Regions from separate parts of the Novosphingobium olei genome, predicted to be linked through region 2. Evidence: riboswitches for the same ligand, from Rfam matches in the RefSeq annotation. Region 2 holds a riboswitch; the other holds the start of a gene.

Region 1 (6,227 bases), 870 kb from region 2:
CTGAGCCGCGCCCCACCCAATCCTGCGCGCTACCGCCATAGGCGATGGCAGCCAGGGCCGCTGCCGGTGTGGTGTTGGCGATACCCATTTCGCCCACGATCAGCAGTTCCGCATCCGCCGGGACTGATGCCGCGCCGGCGGTCAGCGCGGCCAGGCATTCTTCCGTTGTCATTGCCGGGCCCTCGGCGATGTCTTCCGTCGGTCGGTCGAGATTGAGTGCATGAACGGCAAACGAGGCGCTCAAGGCGCGCGCCAGCGCGTTGATTGCCGCACCCCCTGCCTGGAAGTTGGCGACCATCTGCGCGGTGACGTCGGCCGGGAAGGCGCTGACACCTCGGGCGGCGACGCCGTGGTTGCCGGCAAAGACCGCGATATGGATGCGATCAACCCCGGGGCAGGCAGTCCCCTGCCACCCGGCCATGAACAGCGCGATATCTTCGAGCCGCCCGAGCGATCCCGATGGCTTCGTCAGCTCAGCCTGACGCTCCGCAGCATTCACGATGGCGTCTGCATCGGGCGCGGGCAGGTTGCGCAAGGCGTCCCCGAAGGCCGCAGGATCGGAAAAGGCGATCATGCGCAGACGTATCCTTCGGGTGGCGTGCGAGTGATGAAGTGTCCTTTCACCCCGTCAGGCCATTGCGCGTAGGCAACGACGCCCTCTTCGCTCTGCCCATGGCGCGCCGCGTAACCGAGGATGGCCTTGGCCGCTTCGGCATCGGGGGTGAAGCCGCCGAGGACATAGCCGATCTTGCCGGCTTCGCGGATGTGGACGACGCAATGGCGGGTGCAAGCGAACAGGCAGGGCATTTCCTGCACCGCAACGCCGGCGAGCGTGGGGTCTTCCTCCTGCGCCTGGCGCAAGGCCCGGGCGAGCAGCGCGCCACCGCGCTGCCCGCCTTCGTCCTCGCGCGCGTCGGCGGACAGGCGGCAGGTGTTGCACACGACCACCGCCGGACCCGTTTCGACCGCGCGCAGCATCAGAAGCGACTCCGCACGCCGAGGTACGCCACACGGCCAAGGCTGCCGTAGCCGCTGGCGGTTTCGTAGCGCACGTCGCCCACGTTTTCGACCCTGCCATAGAAAGTCAGGCCGGATGCCGCCTGCCATTCCGCGCGCAGATCGGTCAGCCAGTAGCCATCGAGCGTGGTAGTCCCGGTCGCGCGGTCGAACGTCTGCCCGGCATGCCGCACGGCGACGCTGGCGCGGAGGCCCTTGAAGGCGCCTTGGGCAAGGTCGATGCCCGCCTCTGCATTGGCGAGATGGCGCGGCACGCGCGCAAGCTGGCGGCCGAACGAGGCGCTGCCGCTGGTGCGGTCCTGCGCTTCGATCCAGCTGTAGTTGCCTTCGGCGAAAAACACGCCCAGGCGCGCCGAGGCGGCGATTTCCAGTCCGCGCGCGTGGGCCTTGCGGACGTTGGCGTAGTAGCCGAACCGGGTTGTGGTGGTACCGGGAACGTAGCAGGCCACCGGCAAGGTTCCGCTGGTGGGGCAAAATGCGAAGTCGATCAGGTTGTCGGTATCGCGTTCGAACCACGTGGCCGATGCGCGCAATGCCTGGCCCAGCGCCTGTTCAGCGCCCACTTCCCATCCGCGTGCTCTTTCGGGCTGAAGATCGGCCGCACCGTACAAGCTGAACAGCTGGTAGAGCGAGGGCGCCTTGTACCCCTCGTCATAGCTGGCGCGCAGGATCGTCTGTCCCTTGTTGGGAGTATATACCGCGCCCGCGCTTGCCACGGTATTGCCGCCGAAGCGCGACTGGTCATCGTGTCGCAGGCCACCGTTGAGGGTGAGGCCGGAGAGCGGGGTCAGGCGCAGTTCGCCGTAGACGCTGTTGGTATCGGCCTTGTTCGGTGTGAGCGCGTAGGGCTTTGCATTGTCTCCCGGCGAGGCGGTCGTCATGCGCTGCTCTTCGCGTTCTGCTCCGAACACGACCTGCGCGGCGGGCGAGAAGGCGAACGTGCCCTGGTATTCGTAGCGCCGAATGCGCCCGTGGGCATCGAAGTTCAGCTGGCGAATTTTGCGCGCCGGATCGTAGTTGGTGCGGTCGGTCTCGGTCTGGAGGAAGGCGACGCGGTTGGTGAAGCGGCCATCGGCCAGCGCGAAGTTGAGTCCGGCATAGCCCGACCATTCGCTGGTCAGGCCAAAGGCCGCACTGTCTCCCGACGTGCCGTCGAAATCGTTGCGGGAATCCGACCAGTAGCCGCGCAGGTCCAGGCTGACGGCAGGGGCAAGGTGGACGCGCGCGGTGCCGTTGGCGGCGGTGCGGCGATAGCCGTCGGGCTCGGTGCCGTTGGAGCGGGCCGAGATGCCGTCGGTTGTGAAAGTCGATCCAGACAGGCGCCAGTCCACGAGAGCGGATGCACCGCCGATGCCGGCCTTGGCGGACACGGTCTGAAGCCCGCCGGCTTCTGCGGCAAAGCTGCCCTCGAGCGGCTTTTCTGGCGAACGCGTCGTCACGTTGACCACGCCACCGATGGCATCGCTGCCCCACAGGATCGACTGGGGGCCGCGCAGGATCTCGATGCGTTCGAGATCGTCGATGAACAGGTTGGAATACCCGTACCCCGCGGCGGTGGAGGACGGATCGGCAAGGCGCATGCCGTCGATCACCATGACCGACTGGCCCGCATCGGCGCCGCGGATGCGGATCGAGGTGGCGGTTCCATAGCCACCGTTGCGGGTGATGCTGATGCCGGGCGTGCGGACGAGGATGTCGGTGAGGGCGATGGGCTGTTCCTGCCGGATCGCCGCTTCGTCGAGCACGGTGACGCTGGAGGAGACGCGATCGCGCTCCACCGGGGTGCGCAGGGCGGTGACGACGATGTCGGGGCCGGGGGCGACCTCTTCCGGGGCGTGCTGGGCATGGGCCGCAGCGGGCGAAAGGAGAGCGGCTGCGAACAGGGTACGGGTAATGATGCGAGACATGATGGTCCCTTCTGGCAAACGGCACGGGGCCGCGCCTTTTCGGGACGCAACGGGGCGACGCCATGTCGCGGATCGCCGGGCAGGATGCCGGCACGACAGGACGCAGCCCGCGCGGCACGAGCCGGCGAGGCGGTTGCTGTCGTTGCGCGAGGGATGGTCCGCCTGGATGAGCTGGGCGGCAACCTCGAACACCCGGTGCACCCTGCCCGGATGAAGAACGACTGCGGCAGGCAGGTCTCCTGGCTCACGGGTCAGCGCCGGTCCGGCCGCCTTCTCAGAACCGTGAAGTCCCAATGGCATAGTGGCCGGATGGCTCGCCGCTTACAGTTGCAGGGGCAGCCCGGGGCTTTCACCCGAGTTCCCTTTTGATCCCCTTGCGGGGAACCTGTCGCGAGGCGGGCAACTATCGTGCGTTGCGCCATTGCGCAAGGCATCTTGCTTGCGCGATCGGCACTTTGCGCTTATCCCTTGACCCGCAACGGGTGCCCGAGAGGGCTTAATCGGGAAGTCCGGGCGGCGGTAATCCGCCACAATCCGGCACTGCTCCCGCAACTGTAACCGGTGAGCGCATCGCCATCATGCCATTGGGGCCACGGCCCTGAGAAGGCGGCGAAAAGCGCGGCGATCCGGAAGTCAGGAAACCGGCCCTTGCCGTCGTTCCTTCGCGCGGGCGGGATGTACCGGGCGGACGAGGGACCTGCCGCGTGCCGTGGCAGGATCAGCCCTTGGCGGACGACACCAGTGTGTTGTGTCGACAAGGGGAGCCAAAACCCGTGTGCCAGTCCTGATCGCATTACCCGCGCAAGGCGGCGCGCAAACGCGCGTGCGGCTCCCTGGCGTTCGACGCCGTCCCTTCCATTCCATCACGAGGAACTTCTGACGATGGTCCGTCAAAACCGATTCGATCTTGCCGTCTGGGCCGCGCTTGCCGTGGTCATGCTCGTCACGCGTACGCATTCGCTGAGCAATGTGATGCACTTGCCTGACACCAGCCTCGCCAGCTTCTTCGCGCTGGGATACCTGGTGCGCAACCGCATCGCCTTTGCCGGACTGTTCGGCCTTGCCTTCGCCATCGACGTGGTGGTGATCTATGTGATGGGCGGTTCCGGCTTCTGCTTCACCCCGGCCTACGCGATGCTGCTGCCCGCCTATGGCGTAATGTGGGCTGCGGGACGCTTTGCGGCCCGGAAGCTGCCGATCACGGCAAGTTCGATTGCGCCCGCCGCGCTGCTGGTGGCGGTGGCCACGCTGGTGTCCGAGCTGATGTCGAGCGGCGGGTTCTACTTCCTTGGCGGCCGGTTCGAGGATCCCACGCTGACCGGCTTCGCACCGCGCCTGTTGCGCTATTTCCCGCCGACGTTGTTCGCCACGCTGGTGTGGACGTCGGCCGCTGCCGCAGCGGTCGCTTTGGTTCCGGCGCTGCGCCCGGCAGCGCGTGAAGCCGCGCAATGAGCGAGAACGACGACGTCGCGCGCGATCTTGCCCACAAGGCGCGCGCGCAGAAGCACAAGCAGGTGGTCGACGCGAAGATCGCGGCGGCCACCCGCGACAAGGGGCTGCTGCTGGTTCTGACCGGCAACGGCAAGGGCAAGTCGTCCAGCGCGTTCGGCATGGTCGCGCGCACGCTCGGCTATGGCCGCAAGGCCGCCGTGTTCCAGTTCATCAAGGGGGCGGAGAACGTGGGCGAGCGTGCCTTTTTCGCCAGCCATCCCGACGTGATCTGGGAAAAGTGCGGCGAAGGCTTCACCTGGGAGACGCAGGACCGCACGCGAGACATCGCCGCGGCGCGTGCCGGTTGGGAAAAGGCCAAGGCGGCGCTGGCCGATCCCGACATCAGCCTGGTCGTGCTCGACGAGCTGACCTACCTCGTGACCTACCGATACCTGTCGCTGGATGAGATCATGCCTGCGATCGAGAAGAGGCCAGAGATGCAGCACGTCGTCATCACCGGCCGCGCCGCCGATGAGGCGCTGATCGCGGCCGCCGATACCGTCAGCGCGATCCGCGACGTGAAGCATGCCTTCCGCGATGGCGTTCGTGCGCAGGAAGGAATCGACCGGTGAACATGGCCGCATCTTGCCCTGCGCTGATGGTCGCCGCGCCCTCGTCGGGGCAGGGCAAGACGCTCGTCACCGCCGCGCTCGCCCGTGCCCATGTTCGGGCCGGGCGGCGCGTGCGCGTGTTCAAGTGCGGGCCGGATTTCCTCGACCCGATGATACTGGAAGCGGCGAGCGGAGCACCGGTTCACCAGCTGGACCTGTTCATGGTGGGAGAAGGAGCATGTCGCGCGCTGCTGCAACGTGCCGCCGGCGAATCCGACCTGATCCTGATCGAAGGCGTGATGGGGCTGTTCGACGGCGCTCCATCCGCCGCCGATCTTGCCGCGATGTTCGGCGTGCCGGTGCTGGCCGTGATCGACGCATCCGCCATGGCGCAGACGTTCGGAGCCCTTGTGCATGGCCTCGCGACATGGCGCGATGATCTCGCTGTTGCAGCGGTGCTGGCCAATCGCGTCGGCAGCGAACGGCATGCCGAAATGCTGGCAGAGAGCACACCCGAAGGCTGCCAGTGGCTGGGCGCGCTGCCACGCGATCCTGCGGTCGGTCTGCCCGAGCGACACCTCGGCCTTGTCCAGGCCGAGGAGATTGGCGATCTGCAGGCAAGGCTTGATCGTGCCGCTGACCTGCTGCCCATCGATGCGCTGTGGTTGCCCCTGCCAGTTACGTTCGCTGCACCGGAGCAGAGTCCGATCCCGCGTCTGCTGGATGGGCGAACCATCGGCGTAGCCCGTGACGAGGCCTTTGCCTTTCTGTATCCGGCCAACATTGCCTTGCTGGAAGCGATGGGGGCGAGACTTGCCTACTTTTCGCCGCTGCGCGCATCCGCGCTGCCGGCCTGCGACGCGATCTGGCTCCCCGGTGGCTATCCCGAGCTTCACGCGGCACAACTTGCTGCGAATGCACCCATGCTACAGGCCATTCGGGCGCATCATGAAGCGGGCAAGCCCATCGTCGCCGAATGCGGGGGCATGCTGTTTTGTGCAGAAAGCCTGACTGACGGTGCGGGGATCAGCCACGCCCTGCTTGGTATCCTGCCGGGACAAGCTGCCATGCAACCGCGTCTCGCTGCGCTGGGCCTGCAAGCCTTGCCGGCTGCAGGAGGAGACCTGCGGGGCCACACGTTCCACTATGCCCAATTGGAAACGCCACTTGCGCCGCAAGCGGTCGCACGCAGTCCGGATGGCCGCGCGGGAGAGCCCGTGTTTCAGATGGGGTCGCTATGGGCGAGTTTCCTGCACGGGTA
Region 2 (6,227 bases):
ATCTTCCCCCAGCGTCAGCGCATCGAGGCCGCGGCCAGTGCGCGACAGGATGGCAAGGCCCGCCAGCGTGAACGGCGCGGCGATGGCAACGTCGCTCCAGCCGCGATCGGCGAGCGCGCCCATCAGCCAGGTGACGATTTCGGACAGCGCGAAAGGATTGGGCGAAAGGCTGATGGCGAGGCTGGTGAGCGCGCCGGCAAGGCTGGCGATCATCATGCCCGCCAGCGTGAACAGGGCGAGGCCCGCGGTGCGCCCGGCGATCAGCGCGAGCAGCGCCATGGCGAGCGCGCCTCCGACAAGCGCGAAGGCGGGGAGCGCATAGGGCTGAACGGCATAGCCGGTGTAGAACGAGAGCACCGCGCCCAGCGCCGCCATCGGCGCGACGCCGAACAGGCCGGGATCGGCGAGCGGATTGCGCAAGTAGCCCTGCATCGCCGCGCCGCTGGCGCCGAGACCGCCTCCGACCAGCAGCGCCAGCACCGCGCGCGGGGCGCGCAGCTCCATCAGGATCGGCACGGCATTGCGCACCGGGGGGCCGAACGGATCGATCCACACCTGGCCTGCGAGCAGCGACAGCGGCAGCGCGATCAGCAGCAGGGCGGAAAGGACGAGGACCGGGCGGGTCATCGTGCGGTGCCTTTCGCCATTACCCCTCCACCGCCTGCGGCGGTCCCCCTCCCCCGTCGGGGGAGGATCTGGGTGCGTACCTCGGCGAGGCGCTGGGCGGCGCGGATCACGGTGGGGCCGCCGCAATAGAGCAGGTTGGGCGCGAAGGCGGCGCGGGTGGTACCGGTGAGCGCGCGCAGGGCGGGATGGGCGAGCGCGCGGTCCTGGTCGGCGGCGGCGCGGTCGCCGGCATCGGCCACCAGGATCACGCGCGGCGGATCGGCCAGCATGCGTTCGAGCGGCAGGCGATCGGCCTGGCCCAGCCCGCGCAGTGCGCTGAAATTGGTGTAGCCGGTGCGGACCAGCAGGTCGGACACCAGCGTCCCCTGCCCCGGCACGATGCCGCCCGGCTCCCACACCACGGCGGGGATCGGCGGCGCGCCCGGCGGCGGCGCGGCGGCGGCAAGCGCGGCGTCCATCCGCGCGACGAGCGCTTCGCCGCGATCGGGATGGCCGACGAGGCCGGCAAGGCGGCGGACTTGGGCGCGGGCATCCTCCACCGTGGCGGCAAGGTCGACCGTCTCCAGCTTCAGGCCGAGCCGGGCGTAGGCGCTGGCGGTGGCGGGCGCGATGAACCGGCCGTCGATGACGAGATCGGGGCGCAGCGCGAGCACTTCCTCGACCGTGCCGTGGGTGCTGGGCAGCCGCTGCGCCAGCGCGAGGTCCATGCTGGTGGAACGCGGATCGCGGCTCCACGCCGACAGCGCGAGGATCTGGTTGCGGTCGGCGACTTCGGCAAGGATGGCATCGGCGCAGGGGTTGAGGCTGACGACCGTGGGGTGGACGCGCGGCGCGGGCGGCGCGTCCGCCCGGCTCGCCGGGATGCACCCGGCAAGCAGCAGCGGCGCGCAACCCGCAAGAGCGCGCGCCGCCGCTTCGAGGCAAGCCGCCTTAATAGCGCACCCGCACGCCCGCGAACGCGGCGCGGCCCCAGGTGTTGTAATCGGCCACGGTGGGGACGTAGGCATCGAACAGGTTTTCCACCCGGCCATAGAGTTCGAGGCTGGGCAGGATCGCGTAGGAGGCGCGCAGGTCGGTGATCATGCCGCCTTCAAGCCTGGTCGCATTGGCGCGATCGTTGAAGCTTTCCGAACGGAAGCGCAGGTCGGCGCCCAGCGACAGGCCGGTGAGCGGGGTCTTCCAGTCGATCGAGCCGGTGACCGTGGCGAACGGGCGGCGCGGCAGGTCCTTGTCGTAAGTGAACGTGCCCTTGCTGCGATCGCGGGCGCGCAGGAAGGTGGCGTTCATGCCCACGGCAAGGTTGGCCGAGGGCTTGGCCGACCATTCAAGCTCGACGCCTTCGGCACGGGCGCGGCTTGCGTTGTAATAGATCCCGCCAAAGCCGAACCCCGCAATGTTCGCCGCGTCGCACGCGGGCGTGGACACGCCATAGCACGAGAAGAACTCGATCAGGTTGCGCGTGTCACGCCGGAAAACACTGACCGCGGCGAAGACATGATCGCGGCTGCCCCATTCGAGGCCGGCGTCGTAGCTGCGGCTGCGTTCGGGGCGCAGCGGATCGATGCCGAGCGACTGGTAGGCGACGTTGCCGTAAGTGGGATCGTAGAGTTCGAACAGCGTCGGCGCGCGGAAGCCTTCGCCGTAGCTGGCGCGCAGGCGCAGGTTGGCGGTCAGGCGGACGCTGGCGTTGGCGCCGAAGGTCCAGGCATCGCCGTACTGGTTGTGATCGTCGTAGCGCAGGCCGGCGGCGAGTTCCGCCCGGTCGCCATACCAGCCGAGCAGGGCGTGGACCGAGTTGAGGCGGCTGCGCGGGCTGGCGGACCCTTCGCGCGGCAGGGTCTGGCGTTCGCTGTCCGCGCCGAAATCGAGCGCGAAGTGTTCGGGCAGGCGCAGGCGCCCGGTCAGCTCCGCGCGCTGGCTGCGGCCGGCATAGCCGTATTCGAGGATATCGCCCGCCCCGCCATCGTAGGTATCGCGGCGGGTGTCAGAAAAGGCATAGCCGGCATCGAGATCGAGCAAGGTCGAACGGTAACGCAGGCCGCCGCGCGCGGTGAACTGGCGGGTGATCTGGTATTCCAGCGTATCGCCGAAGGTGTAGAGCGGCGGGGCATAGCCGTCCATGTCGCTGTGGCTGCGGGCATAGCGCGCGGTGGCGACGACGCTGAGCCCGGGGACCACTTCGAAGCGGCCGGTACCGCCCACGCGCCACTGTTCGTAGCCATCGGCCTCGGTCCCGCTGCGCGCGGCAGAGACGCCGTCGGTGCGGTCATACCCGCCGTTGAGCGTCAGCGCGCCGCGCGCGTTCGAGATGCCGGCGACGGCGTTGCCCGAAAAGCTGGCGTGGGTACCGCCTTCGGCATTGGCTTCGACGCCGTTCAGTTCGCGCGAGGTGACGGCAAGCACGCCGCCGATCGCTTCCGACCCCCAGATCACCGAGTTCGACCCGCGCAGCAGCTCGACCGAGCCGAGGCCGCCCGTTTGCAGCGTGGCGAAATCGTTGGCGCCCTTGGGCGAGGACACGTCGTTGAGGCGCACGCCATCGACGAGGACAAGGACGTGTTCGGAATTGGCGCCGCGCACGAACAGGCTGGTCTGGCTGCCGGGGCCGCCGGTGCGGGCGAAGGCGACGCCGGGCAGGTGTTCGACCACGCGGACCAGATCGGGGCCCTGCAGCCGCTGCAGGTCTTCGGCCGTAAGAACGCCAATGGCCTGGCCGGTCTGGTCGATGGCGGTTTCGCTGCCGGTGGCCAAGACAGTGATCGGTGCCGCGTCCTCTTCGGCGCGGGCAACCTGCGCGGTGAGCGCGAGCGCGCACGAGAGGGCGATGAACGACGAACGCATGATATTTCCCCCGGCCCATGAACGACACGATTGCCGTCCATGGCGGGGACCGGTGCGGGGCCAAATGGCGCGCCGGTTCCTCGCATGCGCCCGGTACACCCCGCCCGGCCGCGGAACGACCGCACACCGGCAGGTTTCCTGGCTCGTCCGGGTCATCGCGATATCCGCCCGCCTTCCCGGCAAGAGCCAGTGGCACAGGGACGGATCGCTCGCCGGACACAGTTGCGGGGGCAGCTTCGGTCCACCTTGTGCAGACAAGGCGTCGCGAATTCCCTCTTAGCCCCGTCTCCGGGGCACCGATGGCGTCGGTGGCGCCGGTAGCGGGCTTTGCCCCTGCGGGCAAGAGGAAGGAAAAACGCCGATGGAGGCCGGCTCGCACCGTCTGCGGCCGTCGAGCGCGGCGCTGTTTGTTGAGCGTACAACGGCGCGATGATACGAACGTTTGCCTTGCTGTGGGGAGCGAGTCGCATGGAAGGTGGAGGCGCCAGCGGGGGCGAGCCCGTCTTTTCGCAATTCGCGAGCAGTTCCGTGCACCCTGGTGGAGGCGCTGGCAGCGAGCGACAGGACCAGCCGCCGCTCGAGGCCGACCTGAGGCGGGACGCGCTCGATGCAACGCCCGATTGCGTGAAGTTCCTGTCCCCCGACGGCCGGGTGATGCACATGAACCGCGCCGGGTGCGACGCGCTGGGCGTTTCTCCGGCGAACGGGTTCGGCATGCCCTGGCTTGGCCTGCTGCCCGAGGATGTGCGCCCGCTTGGCGAAGAAGCGCTGCGCCAGGCCGCGCAGGGAGAGAACGCGCGCTTCCTGGGCCGCAGCGAAACCGGCGTCGGCGCGGTCCACTGGGACAATCTGCTGACCCCGCTGTCCGACAGCGAAGGGCGGGTGATCTCGATCATGTGCGTATCGCGCGATACGACCGCGCAGAACCGGCTGGAACGCGGGCTGGAGGAAGCGGCCAGCCGCGACAAGCTGCTGGCGCGCGAGATGCAGCACCGCATCAAGAACGTGTTTTCGGTCTTTGCGGGCCTTATCCAGCTGGCCGAACGACAGGCCGATCTGAGCGGCGACCCGAGGTCTGCCACGACGATCCTGCGCGAAAAGCTGGCGGCGCTTGGACGGGCGAGCGATGCCGCGTTCGCCGAGGAGCCGATCGACCCGAGCGCGCTGGACAGCGTCGATCTGGAAACCCTGGTGCGGTCGGTGCTGCTTCCTTATGGCGAGCGCTGCCAGATCGACGGACCGCGCACGGTGATCGCGCAGCAGCTGATTTCGGTATTCGCGCTGGTGCTGCACGAGCTTGCGACCAATTCGGTCAAGTACGGCGGGTTGAAGCTGCGCGAAGGCAACGTGGTGGTTTCGTGGGAGCGCGGTGAAGATGCGCTGCAGTTCGTGTGGACCGAACGCGGCGGCCCGGAAATCCTCTCTTCCCCCGCAGGCCTGGGATTCGGCAGCCAGATGACCGACCGGCTGGTCCGGTCGATCGGTGGCAGGATCGAACGCACCTGGCACCCCGAAGGGCTGGTGGTCGAACTGACCGTGCCCGATCTGTTGGCCCCCAGCAAAGAGAGCTGATGCCCCTGTCGGCGTGAGGGCGACGTCTGCGGTCGATGCGCTGAGAGCCGACACTGGGCACGACGCGCTGCCTTGGACGCATTGCCTTAACCCGGCGGCAAGCAAGCGTGCCGTATCGGGACAGCGTGACCTGGCGATGCAGCCAGACGCCCGCTCTTGCGTTATGGAGCGCGACGAGCCCGGAGATCCTTGGCGGTACCTTGACCATTCTGCCCTAGCTATTCTGCCCTAGCCATGACCAACGCCCCTTGCCCCTGACGATTGCCTATCGACCGGTGATCCTGCCGAGCCCGCTGGCGGCGGAGAGCGGACGCGCATCCGCGGCCGAGGGGCCGAAGGCTGAGCCACGGTCGATCGCACTGGCGATCGCGCTGCCGACCGAGCTGCGGCCGCGCGACTTTGCCGCGCGCATCCGGCAGAAGGACATGATTTCGGTGCGGCGCGCGCTGCGGCGGCCTTCGATGCTGCGCCAGCGGCTCGCCGGGATCGCGGCGATCGGGCTTGGCGCGGCGGTGCTGGGCAGCGTCGGCTGGGGCGATCCGCGCGGCGTGCAGCGCGCGGCGGCGCAAGGCGGTGCGCTGCAACCGTTCGAGCAGCCGGGCGAAAGCTTTCCCGGCTCTGCCTTCTACTATGTCGCGCCCGAGGATTCGGGGCTGCTTTCGCCCGACAGCGCCGAGGCGGCCTGGTCCGCGCGGCGCGACGACGAGGACGCGCCGCGGATCGGCCCGGCTGGGCGCCCGGTGTTCGCGCAAGGGACGAGCGAGGACCGCTGGCGCGCGCAGCAGTGCCTGACCGCGGCGATCTATTACGAGGCGGCGAGCGAACCGGACGGCGGGCAGCGCGCGGTGGCGCAGGTGATCCTGAACCGCGTGGCGCATCCTGCCTTCCCCAAGACGGTGTGCGGCGTGGTCTACCAGGGTTCGGAACGGCCCGGCTGCCAGTTCAGCTTCGCCTGCGACGGATCGCTGGCCAGAAAGCCGGTGGCGCAGTTCTGGGACCGCGCGCGGCGCGTGGCGGCCGATGCGCTGGCCGGTTACGTCTATGCCCCGGTGGGCCTTGCCACGCATTACCACACCTGGGCGGTGCACCCTTCGTGGGCGGACAAGCTGACCTTCATCGGCGCGATCGGGGCACACCGCTTCTATCGCTGGGCGGGCGGCGCCGGGCAGGCGCGGGCATTCAGCGCG

Evidence for each region. Region 2 has a riboswitch for cobalamin ahead of AACH40_RS04045 (TonB-dependent receptor plug domain-containing protein). Riboswitches for the same ligand answer to the same signal wherever they lie in the genome.
Region 1: it holds a riboswitch for cobalamin, as region 2 does, so the genes downstream of both, AACH40_RS08065 (TonB-dependent receptor plug domain-containing protein) here and AACH40_RS04045 (TonB-dependent receptor plug domain-containing protein) in region 2, are expected to answer to the same signal.

What each region holds. Positions count from the first base shown of each region.
Region 1 is NZ_AP029021.1:1,705,923-1,712,149, forward strand. Features, by position in the region: gene cobT (nicotinate-nucleotide--dimethylbenzimidazole phosphoribosyltransferase) at 1-574, opposite strand, end outside; gene AACH40_RS08060 (DUF1636 domain-containing protein) at 571-978, opposite strand; gene AACH40_RS08065 (TonB-dependent receptor plug domain-containing protein) at 978-2,924, opposite strand; cobalamin riboswitch at 3,137-3,328, opposite strand; cobalamin riboswitch at 3,387-3,588, shown strand; gene AACH40_RS08070 (hypothetical protein) at 3,807-4,376, shown strand; gene cobO (cob(I)yrinic acid a,c-diamide adenosyltransferase) at 4,373-4,987, shown strand; gene AACH40_RS08080 (cobyrinate a,c-diamide synthase) at 4,990-6,227, shown strand, end outside.
Region 2 is NZ_AP029021.1:836,019-842,245, reverse strand. Features, by position in the region: gene AACH40_RS04055 (iron ABC transporter permease) at 1-627, opposite strand, end outside; gene AACH40_RS04050 (ABC transporter substrate-binding protein) at 624-1,634, opposite strand; gene AACH40_RS04045 (TonB-dependent receptor plug domain-containing protein) at 1,558-3,468, opposite strand; cobalamin riboswitch at 3,593-3,770, opposite strand; gene AACH40_RS04040 (PAS domain-containing protein) at 3,997-5,040, shown strand; gene AACH40_RS04035 (cell wall hydrolase) at 5,289-6,227, shown strand, end outside.